4 regions of the Aminobacter sp. MDW-2 genome follow, and region 3 is predicted to be linked to each of the others. Evidence: predicted binding sites of a transcription regulator. Region 3 holds the regulator's gene; each other region holds the start of a gene.
The links. The regulator PhoB, encoded in region 3, activates phosphate uptake and scavenging genes when phosphate is short. The targets are predictions, from matches to a motif close to TGTCATNNANCTGTCAT.

Region 1 (3,711 bases), 620 kb from region 3:
GACGAAAAAGCGCAGCCAGCGCTGGGTGACGAGGTTGGAAGCCGCCAGGAAGCAGAGCAGGAAGCCGACGGCGAAACCGATCAGCGTCGAGACCAGCGCGATGTTGATCGTCTCCAGCATCTTGTAGACGTATTCGGGCATGTAGACCGAGCCGAACAGATACATCCGGCCTTCGGGGTAATCGAATTTCAGGCTGCCGTCGGCATAGGGCGAAGGCAGGTCGAACATGGCGCGCCAGACCTCGAGGCCGTCGCGCGGGATCAGCTGGTCTACGAAATCGAAGAAATGCGGCAGCCGGTCGAAGAACTTGCCGGCGTTGCTGTCATTGGCGAACCAGAGCGATCCGGACAGCGCGATGAAGAGGAAGAACAGGCCACCCGCCGAATAGAGGCGGCGGCGATTGGCGAGTTCGCGCCAGTGCTGCTCGACCGCGAGGCCGGCTTCCGAGAGGGGCATTGTCATTGGGGTTCCGTCCGATCCCGGATAAAAAGGGACGCGCCGCGATTGCTGCGCGGCGCGTCCGAGTTGCCTTCGGGGCTTAGCTGCCGATCTGCGCCTTACGGGCGTCGATCACAGGCTGGTAGAATTCCGGGGTGACTTCGGTGAAGCCCTTGAAGTCGCCGCCCTGGATGGCCGCGAAGCAGGCCGGATCTGTCTCCGGCAGCTTGACCATGTAGTCCTTGAACTTGCTCTTGATGTCTGCATCGAGCGACGTGCGCACGACGATCGGGCCGTTCGGGATAAGCGGCGACTTCCAGACTTCGACCAGGTCGTCCATGTCGAGGATGCCCTTGTCGACCATCTTCTTCAGGTTGCCCGAGGTGTAGCCATCCTTGAACTCGCCGACGCCCGAACCAAAGGTCGTGCCGGCGTCGAAGGTGCCCTTGAGCACTTCGAGGACGAGGTTCTCATGGCCGCCGCCGAAGCCGGTCTCGGCGACGAAGTCCTTGACGGCGACGCCGCCGAGGTCCTTCGGCAACGAGGTGACCGGGATCAGGTAGCCCGAGGTCGAGTCAGGATCGGCGAAGCCGAGCTTCTTGCCCTTGAGGTCTTCGAGCTTGGTGATGCCCGAGTCCTTCTTGGCGACCATGATCGAGTAGTAGCCGGTGGCGCCGTCGGTCTGGACGGTGGTCAGGATCGGCTCGACCGCGTCCTTGTTCTGCAGGTAGATCTTGGCGTAACCCGAAGCGCCGAGTTCGGCGTAGTCGAGCGTGCCGCCGAGCAGTCCCTGGATGGTGCCGTCATAGTCGGCGGCCGGGAACAGCGACACCTTCTCGACGCCGATGGCCTTGGGCAGCTGGTCGACGAGGCACTGGAAGTTGCGCAGGCGATCGGCTTCGTTTTCGCCGCCGATCAGGCCGATGCGGAATTCCTTGAGGTCGGCTGCATTGGCCGAACCGATCGCCAGCACGGCGAGCGAAGCGGCACCCAGAAGTGCTTTCTTGAACATCACAGTTCTCCAGTTTGGCCCAGCACCTTGCCGGGTCATTGCAGTTGATGATTACCGGCCCTTGACGTGGGCGAGACGAACGCGAGCAGCCTCAGGCCGGGGCGTAGGCCGGTTCGAGAGGTGCGGCGGATACGGGAACCCTGACCTTGACCGGGCGGATGCTGGTCGAGGTGATGGCTTCGGAAATTTCAGTGCCGTCGGCGTCGGCACCGTAGACGAGGCGCACGGCCTCGATGGTGAGGTCTTCGGGCGCGCCGTCGAACACGACAGCGCCGCCCTGCATGCCGATGATGCGGTTGCAGTAGGTGCGTGCGGTGTCGAGCGTGTGCAGATTGGTGATGACGGTGATGCCGTCGCGCAGGTTGATGTCGCGCAACGCGTCCATCACCACCTTGGCGTTGAGCGGGTCCAGCGAGGCGATCGGCTCGTCGGCGAGGATCAGCTTGGGCTCCTGCATCAGGGCACGTGCAATGGCGACGCGCTGCTGCTGGCCACCGGACAGGGTTCCAGCCGGCTGGAGGGCGGTGCGGGCGATGTCGAGGCGCTCAAGCGCGGCGATCGCCCGGATGCGCTCTTCACGCGTAAAGATCGAGAGCAGGTTGAGCGCGGTGGAGCGGTGGTTGAGGCGGCCGAGCAGGACGTTGGTCAGCACGTCGAGACGCGGGACCAGGTTGAACTGCTGGAAGATCATGGCGCAGTCGCGCTGCCATCGGCGCAGCTGCGTGCCGCGCAGCGACGACACTTCGGTGCCCTCGAAGACGATCGAGCCCTGGCTCGTGTCGATCAGGCGGTTGATGGTCTTGAGCAGGGTCGACTTGCCGGCGCCGGAGCGGCCGATGATGCCGACCATCTGGCCCGGCTGGATTTTGAGGTTGACGCCGTTGACGGCGACATTCTTGCCGAAGCGGCGCGTCACGTTGCGGATTTCGAGCATCTTGGCTTCCCTGTCCCGTCGGGCCTTTTCGCCCTTGTCTGCGATGGGCCTAGACCCGGGACGTGAAGCTGCAATGTCGGGACCATGTCAGTTTTGTTACGATGCACAGGCCGACGCGCGAAAAACACGGCTTTTGAGGGCAAATATCGCTGTTTTTTGGAATCCCGTTTCTGAAATCGGCTTTCGCGAACCGCGATGGCCCGCTGTGATCTCTGTCTGTGTCAGGCCGCCTGTTGGCGGTCTTTCCAGTTCTCGTGCTGCTTGCCCCATGCCGACATTGCTGTCACGGCATCGTTCAGGCTCAAGCCCAGCGGCGTGATCGAATATTCGACGCGCGGCGGCACCTCTTCATAGGCATGCCGGCTGATCAGCCCGTCGGTCTCCATCTGCCGCAATTGTTGCGTCAGCACCTTCTCGCTGATGCCCGGCAGCAAGCGGCGCAGTTCGGCAAAGCGATAGGGCCGCAGGTGCAGTTGCCACAGCAGCGCGGTTTTCCACTTGCCGCCGATGGCCTGCATGGCTGCGGCAAAACCGCAGCTGTCCGGTTCCTTGTGCCTCATCTTCCAGCTCCTGTCATGATATCAACGGCTTACTTCAAAGTGCGTACTTCTCAATGCAGTGACGGTACATATGTTTGGTCCGAGCGCGCGCCAAACATGAACCAGCCCCTCGTCGCAAGGGGCCTTCGCATTTCGGAGAAAAATCGTGAATATAGATGTCTGCGTGCTCGGCACGGGCCGTATGGGCTCGTCCATTGTCCGAACTTTGTTCGACCAGGGCTACCAGCATGCATGACGGGGAGACGAAACGCACCGCCACCTGTTCGTGTCGCAGCGCGAAACTCATCCTCGCCGGGGAGCCGAGACGAGTCTATGCCTGCAGTTGCACCGAGTGCCAGAGATGCACCGGGACGGCATTCTCCTACCGCGCCATCTATGCGGATTCCGCCGTCGTCAGCCAGGAAGGCGAGACCAGGTCGTGGCGGCGAGCCGGCGCGTCGGGACAATGGCTGGAGCAGACATTCTGCACCACCTGTGGATCGGTCGTCTTCATGCGGGCGGAAGCGTTGACGGCGGCGCTGTCGGTCTCGGTTGGCTGCCTGGAGGATCAGGGGTTCCCGGCGCCGGTCGTGCTCCACTGGCCCAACAGCAAGCACGATTGGCTTTGTCTCGAAGGTGTGCCCGAGGCGGGCTCGCCCCGAAAGGGAAATCACAAGGAGTAGTACGAAAACCAGGCAGCTGGCTGTCAGCATTGTACTCAAGCGCAGCCCGCTGACGGCCGCAGCTGCCGGTCGGACATAAGGTCCACTTGCGGAAATCCTGGAAAA
Region 2 (3,711 bases), on a different replicon from region 3:
CGCAAACATTGGCCTCGCCGCATGTATTCGGATCGAAAACCCTGAGGCGGCCGATGCTTGGCGCGCCCTTCTGTTGGCGCGTCCGTTCAATCAGCAGCAGGCGACCTTCCGGCATCGGCTCGATTGCCTTGAGGTTGCTGCGCTTGGGCTGGAAGGTAGCGAAGCTCCAGCGCCTGCCGTCGAGGCCATGGATGGTGTGGGTGTCGCCCGGCTCGCTCAGCAACGCCTCCTCCGGTGCAGTGACCACACCAAGCGAACCCGCGATTGCCACCGCTTCGAGGCGGCTGTTGGCCTCGCTGTACTTTGCCGCATCGGCCAGTGCTTCCGGCAGTTGCAGCGCACCGAGCACGGTGCCGTCGGGCTTGAAGCGATGGATAGCCGGCCCATCCTCGAAGGCGACGAGAAGTTGGGTGTCGCCCTGCTTGCCGTTGTTGCCATTGCTGACGGCCAGCCCCTCGGCGTTGACGACCTGTGGGGCCATGCCTGCCCTCAACGGCACCGACTGGACGGGCTCCAGATTGGCGATCCTGCCGTCCGCGATCTCGAGCCGGAAGTGATGCAGCACGCCGTCGTCGGAGACGGCGTAAAGCAGCTTCTCGTCGGCATCCCAGGCCAGGCCGGACAGTTCGTTGATCGATTGGCCGTCCGGCGCGGTTGCCGGAGCAGGCCTGCTGTCCAGCACTGCAAGTTCGGACGAACCTGCCATGACGGGGGCCGCGAGCACGAGGGCTGAAGCGCCGAGCAGCGCGGCGGTAAAGTGCTTGATCATGTCTCTCACTCCTATTGGATGTTTGGCTGGTGCAGGGCTGGACGATCGGTCACGCTGCCAAGCTTGCGCAGCGCCGGCAGGAAGCGGTTGTGCTTGGTGCCGGGGTTCAGCAGCGCGGTGGCGACGCAATATTTCGAGCAGCGCTTGGTCGGGTGCTGGTGCAGCGCCCTGAGGATGCCGTCGGCAACGCCATTGCCATTTGCCGACTTGGTTTCGAGGATGAACAGGTTGGGGTCGACGGCACGACGCGCGCCGCCGGCAAAGAACTCGAGACCGGTGTCGATGGTCATGCGTTCGCCGCCCTGCCGGGCCACCAGCGTCATGCGGCGGTAGCGCATGTCGAGGACACGGGACAGTTGATGTGGGAAGGTCTGGCCGTATTGCGCGTGGTAGACCTTGTCGATGAAGGTCACTGCCTCGTCGTCGAGTTTGCCGAAGCTCTCGACGTCGAGGTCGAGGCGCTTCTTGACGGTCATGCCGCGCTTGTCCTTGAGCTTCACTTCCAGAAAGCATAGCCCCGCCTCGACATAGCGCCGGATGCGCACCTTGGCCCGCTGCCGCCGGCCCTGGTGGTGGTCGAAATAGCTGCGGCGCCCGGCGTCGTCGAAGTAGCAGGTCTCGTAAGTGAAGGCGCGCCGGCCTTCGATCTCCAACATGTCGAAGACCTCGGTGAAAGTGCCGGCGGCCTGCATCAGCACGGTGCCGTCGACAACATATTTGTTGTCCAGCCGCTCCAGCATGGCGGCCTTGCCGTTCAGAGCCTTCAGGCTGATCGGCGCGAAGCCGCCTGCGATCAGCACGTCAGTGCTTGCGATAATGGACATTGAGCTTCGCCATTTCCGTGATGTAGTCGAGCTGCAGCACCTGGTAGGACAGCACGTCGACGCCCAGCCGCTGGGACAGCTCGCAGCGCATGGCAGCGGGGTCCGACAGCAGCGCGACATTGATCTTGTCGAGCGACACCTTGGTACCGCTGACCGACTGCAGCATGCGGGGATGATCGACGACGAAGGCACCGACGAGCACCAAGGCAACCGTCACCGCCACGAAGGGCAAGGTCGTGCCCTGGACCGAGCAGATGACGGCAATCGCCACGCTGCCGAAGAAGTAGGTCATTTCGGTCTTCGACAGTGGCTCCGATCGGAGCGTGAACAGCGCCAGGATGGCGAACAGTCCGAAGCCGGCGGCAACCCCAAACTGCACGGTCGACAGCACGGTCAGCACGGCAAAGACGAAGATGTTGAATAGCGCCGCGGCGGTGACCAGTTCCTTGTCGCGATAGCGACGGTAATACATGCCGAACAGCAGTGCCGACATGCCGGTCAGGTTGATGCAGAAGCGAGCGAGTTCGGCCGCGAAGGGCGTCTGTAGCAACTGCGCGATCATTGCCCTCTCCCCGTCGTGGAAGAAGGCCTTCGTAGTGCCTGACAAGGCGAGCAAGGGATTGGCATTTGCGGTTCTCCTGAATTGCGCCGCCGAGCGGCTACGTCAGGAAGAACGGGCGTTGCGAGAACCTATTCCATCGCCGGCAAACTATTTTCAATCTCGGCGCGGAACCTGCAAATCGGCATGAAAACAGTATGATACGAGACGCCTCTCGCGCGTCGCCTGCGGCTCAGCTCCGACAGATCGTTCGCGCATTGAGCAGGCCCCAGCCAAACACCGGATCCTTGCCGGGCTTGCCGAGATCCTCGGCACCCTGGCGCAAAAGCGTCTCGACCTCGCCGGCCTTGAGCTCAGGATTGGCGGCCTTGACCATCGCCACTGCCGCCGTGACAAAAGGTGCGGCAAAGGACGTGCCGGTCTTTGATGAGGCGCCCTTGACCGAGGCCGCCGTCCAGACCTGAACGCCGGGTGCTGCGATGTCGATATGATCGCCGGCTCCGGCCCGCCGGTAGGGATTCTTGCGCCGGTCGATCGCCGTTACGGCAATCACAGGCTCGTAGGCGCCGGGGTAGAGCGGGGCGGCGCGCGGGCCGCCATTGCCGGCGGCTGCGACCAGCACGATGTCGCGCATTGCCGCCGCTTCGACCGTTCGTTCCAGCAGAAGGTTAGCCGGACCCGTCAGGCTCATGTTGATGACGAGCACCCCCTTGCCCGCCAGCAGGTTGATCGCCCGCACAAGATCGTAGACGGCGGACCGGTCGTCATTGCCATTGCGCTGGAAAGCATCCACCGCAACGAGTTCGCCGCCGGGCACGAGGCCCGGCGTTCGGCTTTCCGCCGAGCCTACGAGAAGGGCTGCCACCGCGGTGCCGTGCTGGCGCCCGGACTCAGGCAGGTCACCAGCCGCCAGTCGGATCGTCTCGATCCGCCCGCCGGCAAAGGCGAGATGTTCCTCATTGATCGCCGTGTCGATGAGGCCGATTCGCGTCGATGCCGTGCAGCGATCCGGCATGTCAGATGCCTCCGGCCAGCCGACGACATGGCGCGCCAGGCATTGTTCCGCGCCACAAGCTTCGGCACGGTCCTGGTCGGGGCGGTAGAAATGGTTGAAGTCGACGACCGCATCGGGTGCCGTGGCCGCTACCTCGGCACGCGCCGCTTCGAGCGTCGTGCCGTTGGGAACAGTGAGCTTGACGATTTCGGCTCCAACGAGCGGAACATCGGCCCGGTCGCTGATGCCGTAGCCCGCGGCGGTCAGGCGCGTGATCGAGGCCTGATCGAGGCCGATTGCCACGATCTCCCGTGGCGCCTCGCGCACAAGCGCGGGCGCTGTACGGACCACCTTGCGTCGTGGCTCAGGCTTGCCGAAGAGATCGGAGAGATTACGCCCCTTCCCCGTTCCCGGCGAGCTGGAATCCCTGCTCTCCGAGCGGCTTCCGCCGCCATCATCATCGTCGTCATCGGCCAGCGCAATCCCGCCGCCGAAAACCTCTCCCCGCATGGGAGTGACCACGGACGCGCCAAAGGTCGCGCCGCCCAGCGCCACCGCGAACACA
Region 3 (3,711 bases):
GACGTAGTTGCCTTCAGGCTTGGCGGCGAACACGCCCTTGGCCTGCATGCGGCCGACTTCCTTGTTGTCGAAGGTCAGGTAGAAGGCGTCCTTGTTCTCGATCAGGCGGTCGTAGCCGACAACAGGAATGCCTTCGGCGACGGCCTTGTCGACAGCCGGTCCGATGGCCGAGGCGTCCTGAGCCAGGATGATCAGGGCGTTGGCGCCCTGGGAGATCAGGCTTTCGACGTCGGTCAGCTGCTTGGCCGGCGACGACTGCGCGTCAGCCGAGATGTACTTGTCGCCGGCGGCCTCGATGGCTGCCTTCATGGCGGCTTCGTCGGTCTTCCAGCGCTCTTCCTGGAAGTTCGACCAGGAGACGCCGATGACCTTGTCCTTTGCCGAAGCCACTGCCGTAAGCGACAGAGTCATGGCAACGCCCGCCAGGATGGCGGTGGTAAACTTTTTCATTATTTCCTCCCTGCGCCCAATGGGCGCGCCTACTTCGCGATAGCCCTTGGAGAAGCTCTTTTTTTCGAGCCTCGAAAAAATACTGACTCAATGCCTGGCCACTGTCAACATGGTTTCGCGAGCGCTCCTTATTTTTTTCGGAGCCCGAAATAAATGGAGACATTTGGCGCTGGCTCTGTCACAATCACTTGGCGCGTAAGGGACTGCCGCTTAAGAAGGGCAGCGCTTCGCCGGGAGGAAGACGAGCACATGTCGGTCGGCATACGTCACGACGATCTGAGACGGCGCAACCGCGCCATGGTTATATCCGCGGTTCGCCGAGCCAGCCAGCCATCGCGCACCGAAATCGCCGCCACCACCGGCCTCAGCCATTCGACGATCTCGACGATTTCCTCTGATCTCATATCAGAAGGCATCCTTGCCGAGGCCAAGTTCAGCGAACCCGTCTCCATGAAACGGGGGCGGCCGCAGGTCGGGTTGATGCTCGATGCCGACGCTGCGTCTGTCGTTGCGGTCGTGCTCTCGCTCAACAGCCTGTCCGCCGCCGTCATCGACTATGCCGGCAACACCGTGACCGAAGAGACCCGGCGGCTTGTCACGCAGCAGATGCCTGCGGAGGCGCTGGTCGACGAATGCGTCGGAATGGTCCGGCGCCTGATCGACGGCGCCGGCGTTTCGGGCGGCGCCGTCCTACGCATCGCCATCGCCGTCCAGGGCATCACCGACGCCGCCTCGCGCAAGCTGTTGTGGTCGCCGATCACCCGCTACGACGACATCCCCTTCGCCGACCGGCTGGAGCAGGAGTTCGGCGTGCCTGTGTCGGTCGAGAACGACTGCAACATGATCGCCGAGGCCCTGCGCTGGCGCGATCCGGTGCGTTATCGCGACGACTTCATCGCCATCCTGCTCTCGCACGGCATCGGCATGGGCCTCGTCATCAAGGGCGAGCTGTTCACCGGCACGCAGTCGTCGGGTGCCGAGTTCGGCCACATGATCCATCGCCCGGACGGCGCGCTTTGTCGCTGCGGCCGCCGCGGCTGCATCGAGGCCTATGCCGGCAACTACGCCATCTGGCGCAACGCAAGGGTTGGCGACGAGAATGCCGAGCCGCTGGCCGACCTGTCCGACGACGACATCAGGGCCGTGGCCGATGCGGCACGTGACCATGATGGCCCCGAACGCGAGGCCTTCCGCAAGGCCGGCGAAGCCATCGGCTTTGGTCTCGGCTCGATGTTTGCGCTGTTCGACCCCGCCCCCCTCGCCTTCGTCGGCGTCGGCGCAACCGCCTTCGACATCATGGAGCCACATGTGCGCGCGGCCATCGCCAAGACGGCGGGCGGGCTGCACTCGAAGGCGATCTCCTTCGACACCGAACCCAACGAGGTTCCACTCAAACGCGAGGGCGCGATGATGCGCGCGCTGCTTGCCGTTGATCAGGAGGTCTTTGCCGCAGGCACGGCTCCACGCCGTGCCGATGCCGACGTCGCCTAAAGCAATTCCAGGAAAAGTGTGCAGCGGTTTTCCGTCCGGAATTGCTCAAAAAGAAAGACATAGAGAGATTCCGCGATTCGAAGAAAAGCGGAAACTCTCTAGCTGAGCGGAAAGAGCCCGAAGCGGCTCAGTCCTCACGGATGGCGTAGCCGGCACCGCGGATGGTCCGGATCACGTCAGGCATGCGGCCGTTGTTGACCGCCTTGCGCAGGCGCCCGACATGCACGTCAACGGTGCGCTCGTCGATATAGATCGTCTCGCCCCAGACATTGTCGAGCAGTTGGCTGCGCGAGAACACGCGGCCCGGGTGCCGCATCATGAATTCGAGCAAGCGGAATTCGGTCGGCCCGAGCTTGATCTCGCTCTTCTTGCGGTAGACGCGGTGCGACTCGCGGTCGAGCATGATGTCGCCGACCTTGAGCACCGAGGACAGCACCTCGGGTTTGGCCCGGCGCAGCAGCGCCTTGACGCGCGCCATGAATTCCGGCGTCGAGAACGGCTTGACCAGATAGTCGTCGGCACCGGTCGAAAGGCCACGCACCCTGTCGCTTTCCTCGCCCCGCGCCGTCAGCATGATGATCGGCAGGCGTTCGGTATCGGGACGCATCCTGAGCCGGCGGCACAGTTCGATACCCGACAGCGCCGGCACCATCCAGTCGAGCACCAGCAGGTCGGGCACGTTTTCCTGGAGCCGGATCTCGGCCTCGTCGCCACGCGTGACGACCTCGACCTGATAGCCTTCGGATTCGAGATTGTAGCGAAGCAGCACGCCCAGCGGCTCTTCGTCTTCGACGACCATGACCTTGGGAGCGATCATTGGCTATACCTTGTCCTTGCGCATGGCCGCTTCTGGACCATGCGCTGATTTAACCTATGCAGCGCCCCCGCGCCAAACGCATGCGGTTGCGGAAATGCTCAGGCCGGAACCGTCGTCGTGGTCTCGTCGACCTTGGGCCGGTTCAGCGGCAGCTGCGTACCCGTCACGACGAAATAGGCGTTCTCGGCGATGTTGGTGACATGGTCGCCGATGCGCTCGAGGTTCTTGGCGCAGAACAGCAGATGCGTGCAGGCCGTGATGTTGCGCGGATCTTCCATCATGTAGGTCAGGAGTTCGCGGAACACGGCGGTGTACTGGATGTCGATCTTCTGGTCGTCGGCGCGCAGATCCTTCAGGCCCTCGGCCTGACGCGCGACATAGAGATCGACGACGCCGCGAACCTGGCCGAGCACCAGCTGCGCCATCGCATCGATCGAATGCGAGAGATTGCGCGGGGTCGGCGACTGGCCGACGGCGCCGACGCGCTTGGCAATGTTCTTGGCGAGGTCGCCGATGCGCTCGAGGTCACCCGCCATGCGGATGGCACCGACCACGGCGCGCAGATCCTGCGCCATCGGCTGGCGCTTGGCGATCAGCGTGATCGCCGAATTGTCGAGATCGCGCTGCTTGGCGTCCATGATCGTATCGTCGGCAACGACGTTTTGCGCCAGTGCCTGGTCGGACGTGAGAAGCGCGCGGATGGCGCCGGCCACCATTGCGCCAGAAAGATCGCCCATGTCGCGGATGAGCTGGTCGACGTGCTGAAGTTCTTCGTCGAAGGACCGGACTGTATGTTCGCCCATGATTTCTTCCTCGTATCGTGTGCCGCGACGAAACCCACTCAGCCGAAGCGGCCGGTGATGTAGTCCTGCGTCCGCTTGTCGTCGGGGTTGGTGAACATCTTGTCGGTCGGGCCTTCCTCGACGAGATAGCCGAGGTGGAACATCGCCGTG
Region 4 (3,711 bases), 1.9 Mb from region 3:
GCCCGCCGCATCGCTGCGGCGGGCGCTTGATCGCAACTCCAAAGAGAATCAGGCGGCCAGTGCCGACTTTGCTTCCGTCATCTCATAGCCGAGCGCTTCGGCGACCGCGCGATTGGTGATCCGACCGCGGTGGACATTGAGGCCGTTGCGCAAATGCGGCTCGTCGGCGAGCGCTTTCAGGCCGCGGTCGGCGAGCGCTAGGCCGTAATGCAGCGTTGCGTTGTTGAGCGCATGCGCCGAGGTGACCGGCACAGCACCCGGCATGTTGGCGACGCAATAGTGGATGATGCCATCGACTTCGTAGGTCGGGTCGGCATGGGTGGTGGCGTGCGAAGTCTCGAAGCAGCCGCCCTGGTCGATGGCGACATCAACGAGCACCGCACCCTTCTTCATGCCCGACAGCATTTCACGGCTGACCAGCTTGGGCGCGGCAGCGCCGGGGATAAGCACAGCGCCGATGATGAGATCTGCCGAGAAACACTCTTCCTCGAGCGCCTCGACTGTCGAGTAGCGCGTGTGTACACGGCCGGCGAACAGGTCGTCGAGCTGCCGAAGGCGCGGGATCGAGCGGTCGATGATGCTGACGTCGGCGCCGAGCCCGGCGGCCATGCGCGCCGCATGCAGGCCGACGACGCCGCCGCCGATGACTGCGACCTTGCCAGGCAGCACACCCGGCACACCGCCGAGCAAAACGCCACGGCCGCCATGGGCCTTCTGTAGCGCGGTGGCCCCCGCCTGGATCGCCAGGCGACCGGCAACTTCGGACATCGGCGCCAGCAGCGGCAGGCCGCCGCGATCGTCGGTCACCGTCTCATAGGCGACGGCAGTCACGCCCGAGGCGACGAGCCCCTTTGTCTGTTCGGGATCGGGCGCAAGATGCAGGTAGGTATAGAGAATCTGGCCGTCTCGCAGTTGCGCCCATTCCTTGGGCTGCGGCTCCTTGACTTTCACGATCATGTCGGAGCGGGTGAACACCTCCTCGGCGGTCTTGGCGATCTGGGCGCCGGCCGCGCGGTACGCATTGTCGTCGGCGCCGATGCCTGAGCCGGCGCCGGTCTCGACCAGAACCTCGTGGCCGTGGGCGACATATTCGCGAACCGAACCGGGCGTCAGCCCGACACGGTACTCATGATTCTTGATTTCCTTGGGACAACCTACGCGCATCTTCCTGCTCCTCCGCAGCCATTTTGGCCTTCTCTCCCGATGACGAAGTCAATCACGAATCGTTTCGAATATGTTTGCGAAAACGGTTGCGCTACCATGGGGCGTTCGGTAATTTTTGCGCATATCCTCTGTATTATCGAAGGAAATTCGAAGAATGCCGTTGGACAGGATCGATATCGCCATTCTGGACGCGCTGCAGAAGGATGGGCGGATGCCCAATGCGGCATTGGCCGAAAAGATCGGGCTGTCGCAATCGGCCTGCTCGCGCCGGCTCGACAACCTGGAGAAATCGGGCATCATCAGCGGCTACCACGCCCGGCTTTCGAATGTCGCGCTGGGTCACCAGATGACCGTCATCGTGCATATCTCGCTGTCGGGCCAGTTCGAGAAGACGCTTTCGGACTTCGAGGTCGCGGTGAAGCGCTGCCCCAACGTCCTGTCCTGCCATCTCATGTCGGGCGAATACGACTACATCCTGCGCATTGCCGCCCGTGATCTGCCCGACTACGAGCGCATCCACAAGGAATGGCTGTCGGCGATGCCGCACGTCACCAAGATCAATTCATCCTTCGCCCTGCGCGAGATCGTCGATCGCACCGTTATGGGAATAAGGCCGGATCTGCTCTGAGCAGAAACAAACCAGGCCGAAATGGGCGGCATCGCGCTGGACCAATCCATTCCCCGAGTAATGTCGCGAGGGTGTCATACGAGTCGGCTGGACTCGCGTGAATTTTGGCGCGACATTTGATCTTTGGGACGCCGGCTAAATACTGTCAGTTCATTTCCTGGAGAATGAAAATGTCCAACGTGAATCAACCTGTATCTCGTCGTTCTTTCCTGGCGGGATCGGCTGCAGCGGGTGCACTTGTGATGCTCCATCCCTTTTCGGCACGCGCCCAGGCAAATCAGGCGCATCTCCGCATCATGGAAACCACCGATCTGCATGTCCACGTGTTTCCCTATGACTACTATGCCGACAAGCCGAACGACACGATGGGCGTTGCCCGCACCGCTTCGATCATCGACGCCATCCGCGCTGAAGCCGCCAACTCGATCCTGGTCGACAATGGCGATTTCCTGCAGGGCAACCCGATGGGCGACTACATGGCTTATCAGCGCGGCATGAAGGATGGCGACGTCCATCCGATCATCAAGGCGATGAACACGCTGGGCTATGATTGCTCGACGCTGGGCAACCACGAGTTCAACTACGGCCTCGACTACATGTTCAAGGTGCTCGCCGGCGCGAACTTCCCCGTCGTCTGCTCCAACCTGACAAAGGGCGCGCTCGCCGCAGACGCGACCAAGGACGAGTTGTTCCTCAAGCCCTATGTGATCCTCGACAAAAAGGTGAAGGATGGCTCGGGTGCGGAGCATCCGATCCGCATCGGCCTGATCGGCTTCGTGCCGCCCCAGGTGATGACCTGGGATTCGCGCCATTTGCACGGCAAGGCGATGACCCGCGATATCGTCAAGGCAGCCCAGGCCTGGGTGCCCGAGATCCGCGAGCAGGGCGCCGACATCGTCATCGCGCTCTCGCACTCCGGCATGGGCACGCCGCAGGCAGCCGAAAATCTCGAAAACGCCTCCATCCTGCTGGCCGGCGTCGATGGCATAGATGCGATCGTCACCGGCCACAGCCATCTCGATTTCCCCGGACCAAAATTCGACAAGGTCGAGGGGCTCGATAACGCCAAGGGCACGATCAACGGCAAGCCGGGCGTGATGGGCGGCTTCTGGGGCTCGCATCTTGGCCTGATCGACCTTTTGCTGGAACGCGACAGCAACAGCTGGAAGGTGGTCAGCTCGACCAGCGAGGCGCGTCCGATCTCCAAGCGTGTCGACAAGAAGGTGGTGCCGACGGTCGAGAGCAAGGCCGCGGTCGAGGCTGCCGCGAAGGAGGAGCATGAGGCGACACTCGCCTATGTGCGCACGCCCGTGGGCAAGACGTCGGCGCCGCTCTATTCCTATTTCGCCCTGGTTGCCGACGATCCTTCGGTCCAGATCGTGAGCCAGGCGCAGATCTGGTACATCAAGGACATGCTCAAGGACACCGAGCACAAGGACCTGCCGGTGCTCTCGGCCGCGGCACCCTTCAAGTCGGGCGGACGTGGCGGGCCGGAGTATTACACCGATGTCCCGGCCGGCGCCGTCGCGATCAAGAACGTCGCCGACCTCTACCTCTATCCCAACACGGTGCAGGCGGTTGCGGTGACCGGCGCCCAGGTCAAGGAGTGGCTGGAAATGTCGGCCGGCATCTTCAACAGGATCGAGCCTGGCAAGGCCGACCAGGTGCTGATCAATCCAGACTTCCCGTCCTACAATTTCGACGTCATTGACGGCGTGACCTACAGAATCGACCTGGCGCAGCCGCCGAAATACGATCCGAAGGGTGTGGTCCTGGATGCGAACTCCAATCGCATCGTCGATCTGATGTTCGAGGGCAAGCCGATCGATCCCGCAGCGAAATTCGTTGTGGCGTCGAACAACTATCGCGCCGGCGGCGGCGGCAACTTCCCCGAGATCAACGCGTCGAAGCTTGTCTTC

Region 1: a site for PhoB is predicted at 2,469-2,485, ahead of phnC (phosphonate ABC transporter ATP-binding protein). Genes of this name have one in related genera too.
Region 2: a site for PhoB is predicted at 2,339-2,355, ahead of H5P29_RS30300 (DUF4956 domain-containing protein). Genes of this name have one in related genera too.
Region 4: a site for PhoB is predicted at 1,854-1,870, ahead of H5P29_RS18310 (bifunctional 2',3'-cyclic-nucleotide 2'-phosphodiesterase/3'-nucleotidase). Genes of this name have one in related genera too.

The regions. Positions count from the first base shown of each region.
Region 1 is NZ_CP060197.1:2,404,470-2,408,180, forward strand. Features, by position in the region: gene phnE (phosphonate ABC transporter, permease protein PhnE) at 1-462, opposite strand, end outside; gene phnD (phosphonate ABC transporter substrate-binding protein) at 539-1,450, opposite strand; gene phnC (phosphonate ABC transporter ATP-binding protein) at 1,542-2,384, opposite strand; gene H5P29_RS11690 (helix-turn-helix domain-containing protein) at 2,606-2,902, opposite strand; gene H5P29_RS11695 (GFA family protein) at 3,172-3,606, shown strand.
Region 2 is NZ_CP060198.1:348,285-351,995, forward strand. Features, by position in the region: gene H5P29_RS30290 (esterase-like activity of phytase family protein) at 1-769, opposite strand, end outside; gene H5P29_RS30295 (polyphosphate polymerase domain-containing protein) at 781-1,593, opposite strand; gene H5P29_RS30300 (DUF4956 domain-containing protein) at 1,571-2,155, opposite strand; gene H5P29_RS30305 (S8 family serine peptidase) at 2,385-3,711, opposite strand, start outside.
Region 3 is NZ_CP060197.1:1,789,071-1,792,781, reverse strand. Features, by position in the region: gene xylF (D-xylose ABC transporter substrate-binding protein) at 1-450, opposite strand, end outside; gene H5P29_RS08770 (ROK family protein) at 700-1,941, shown strand; gene phoB (phosphate regulon transcriptional regulator PhoB) at 2,069-2,758, opposite strand; gene phoU (phosphate signaling complex protein PhoU) at 2,857-3,561, opposite strand; gene pstB (phosphate ABC transporter ATP-binding protein PstB) at 3,600-3,711, opposite strand, start outside.
Region 4 is NZ_CP060197.1:3,697,560-3,701,270, forward strand. Features, by position in the region: gene ald (alanine dehydrogenase) at 49-1,164, opposite strand; gene H5P29_RS18305 (Lrp/AsnC family transcriptional regulator) at 1,319-1,792, shown strand; gene H5P29_RS18310 (bifunctional 2',3'-cyclic-nucleotide 2'-phosphodiesterase/3'-nucleotidase) at 1,963-3,711, shown strand, end outside.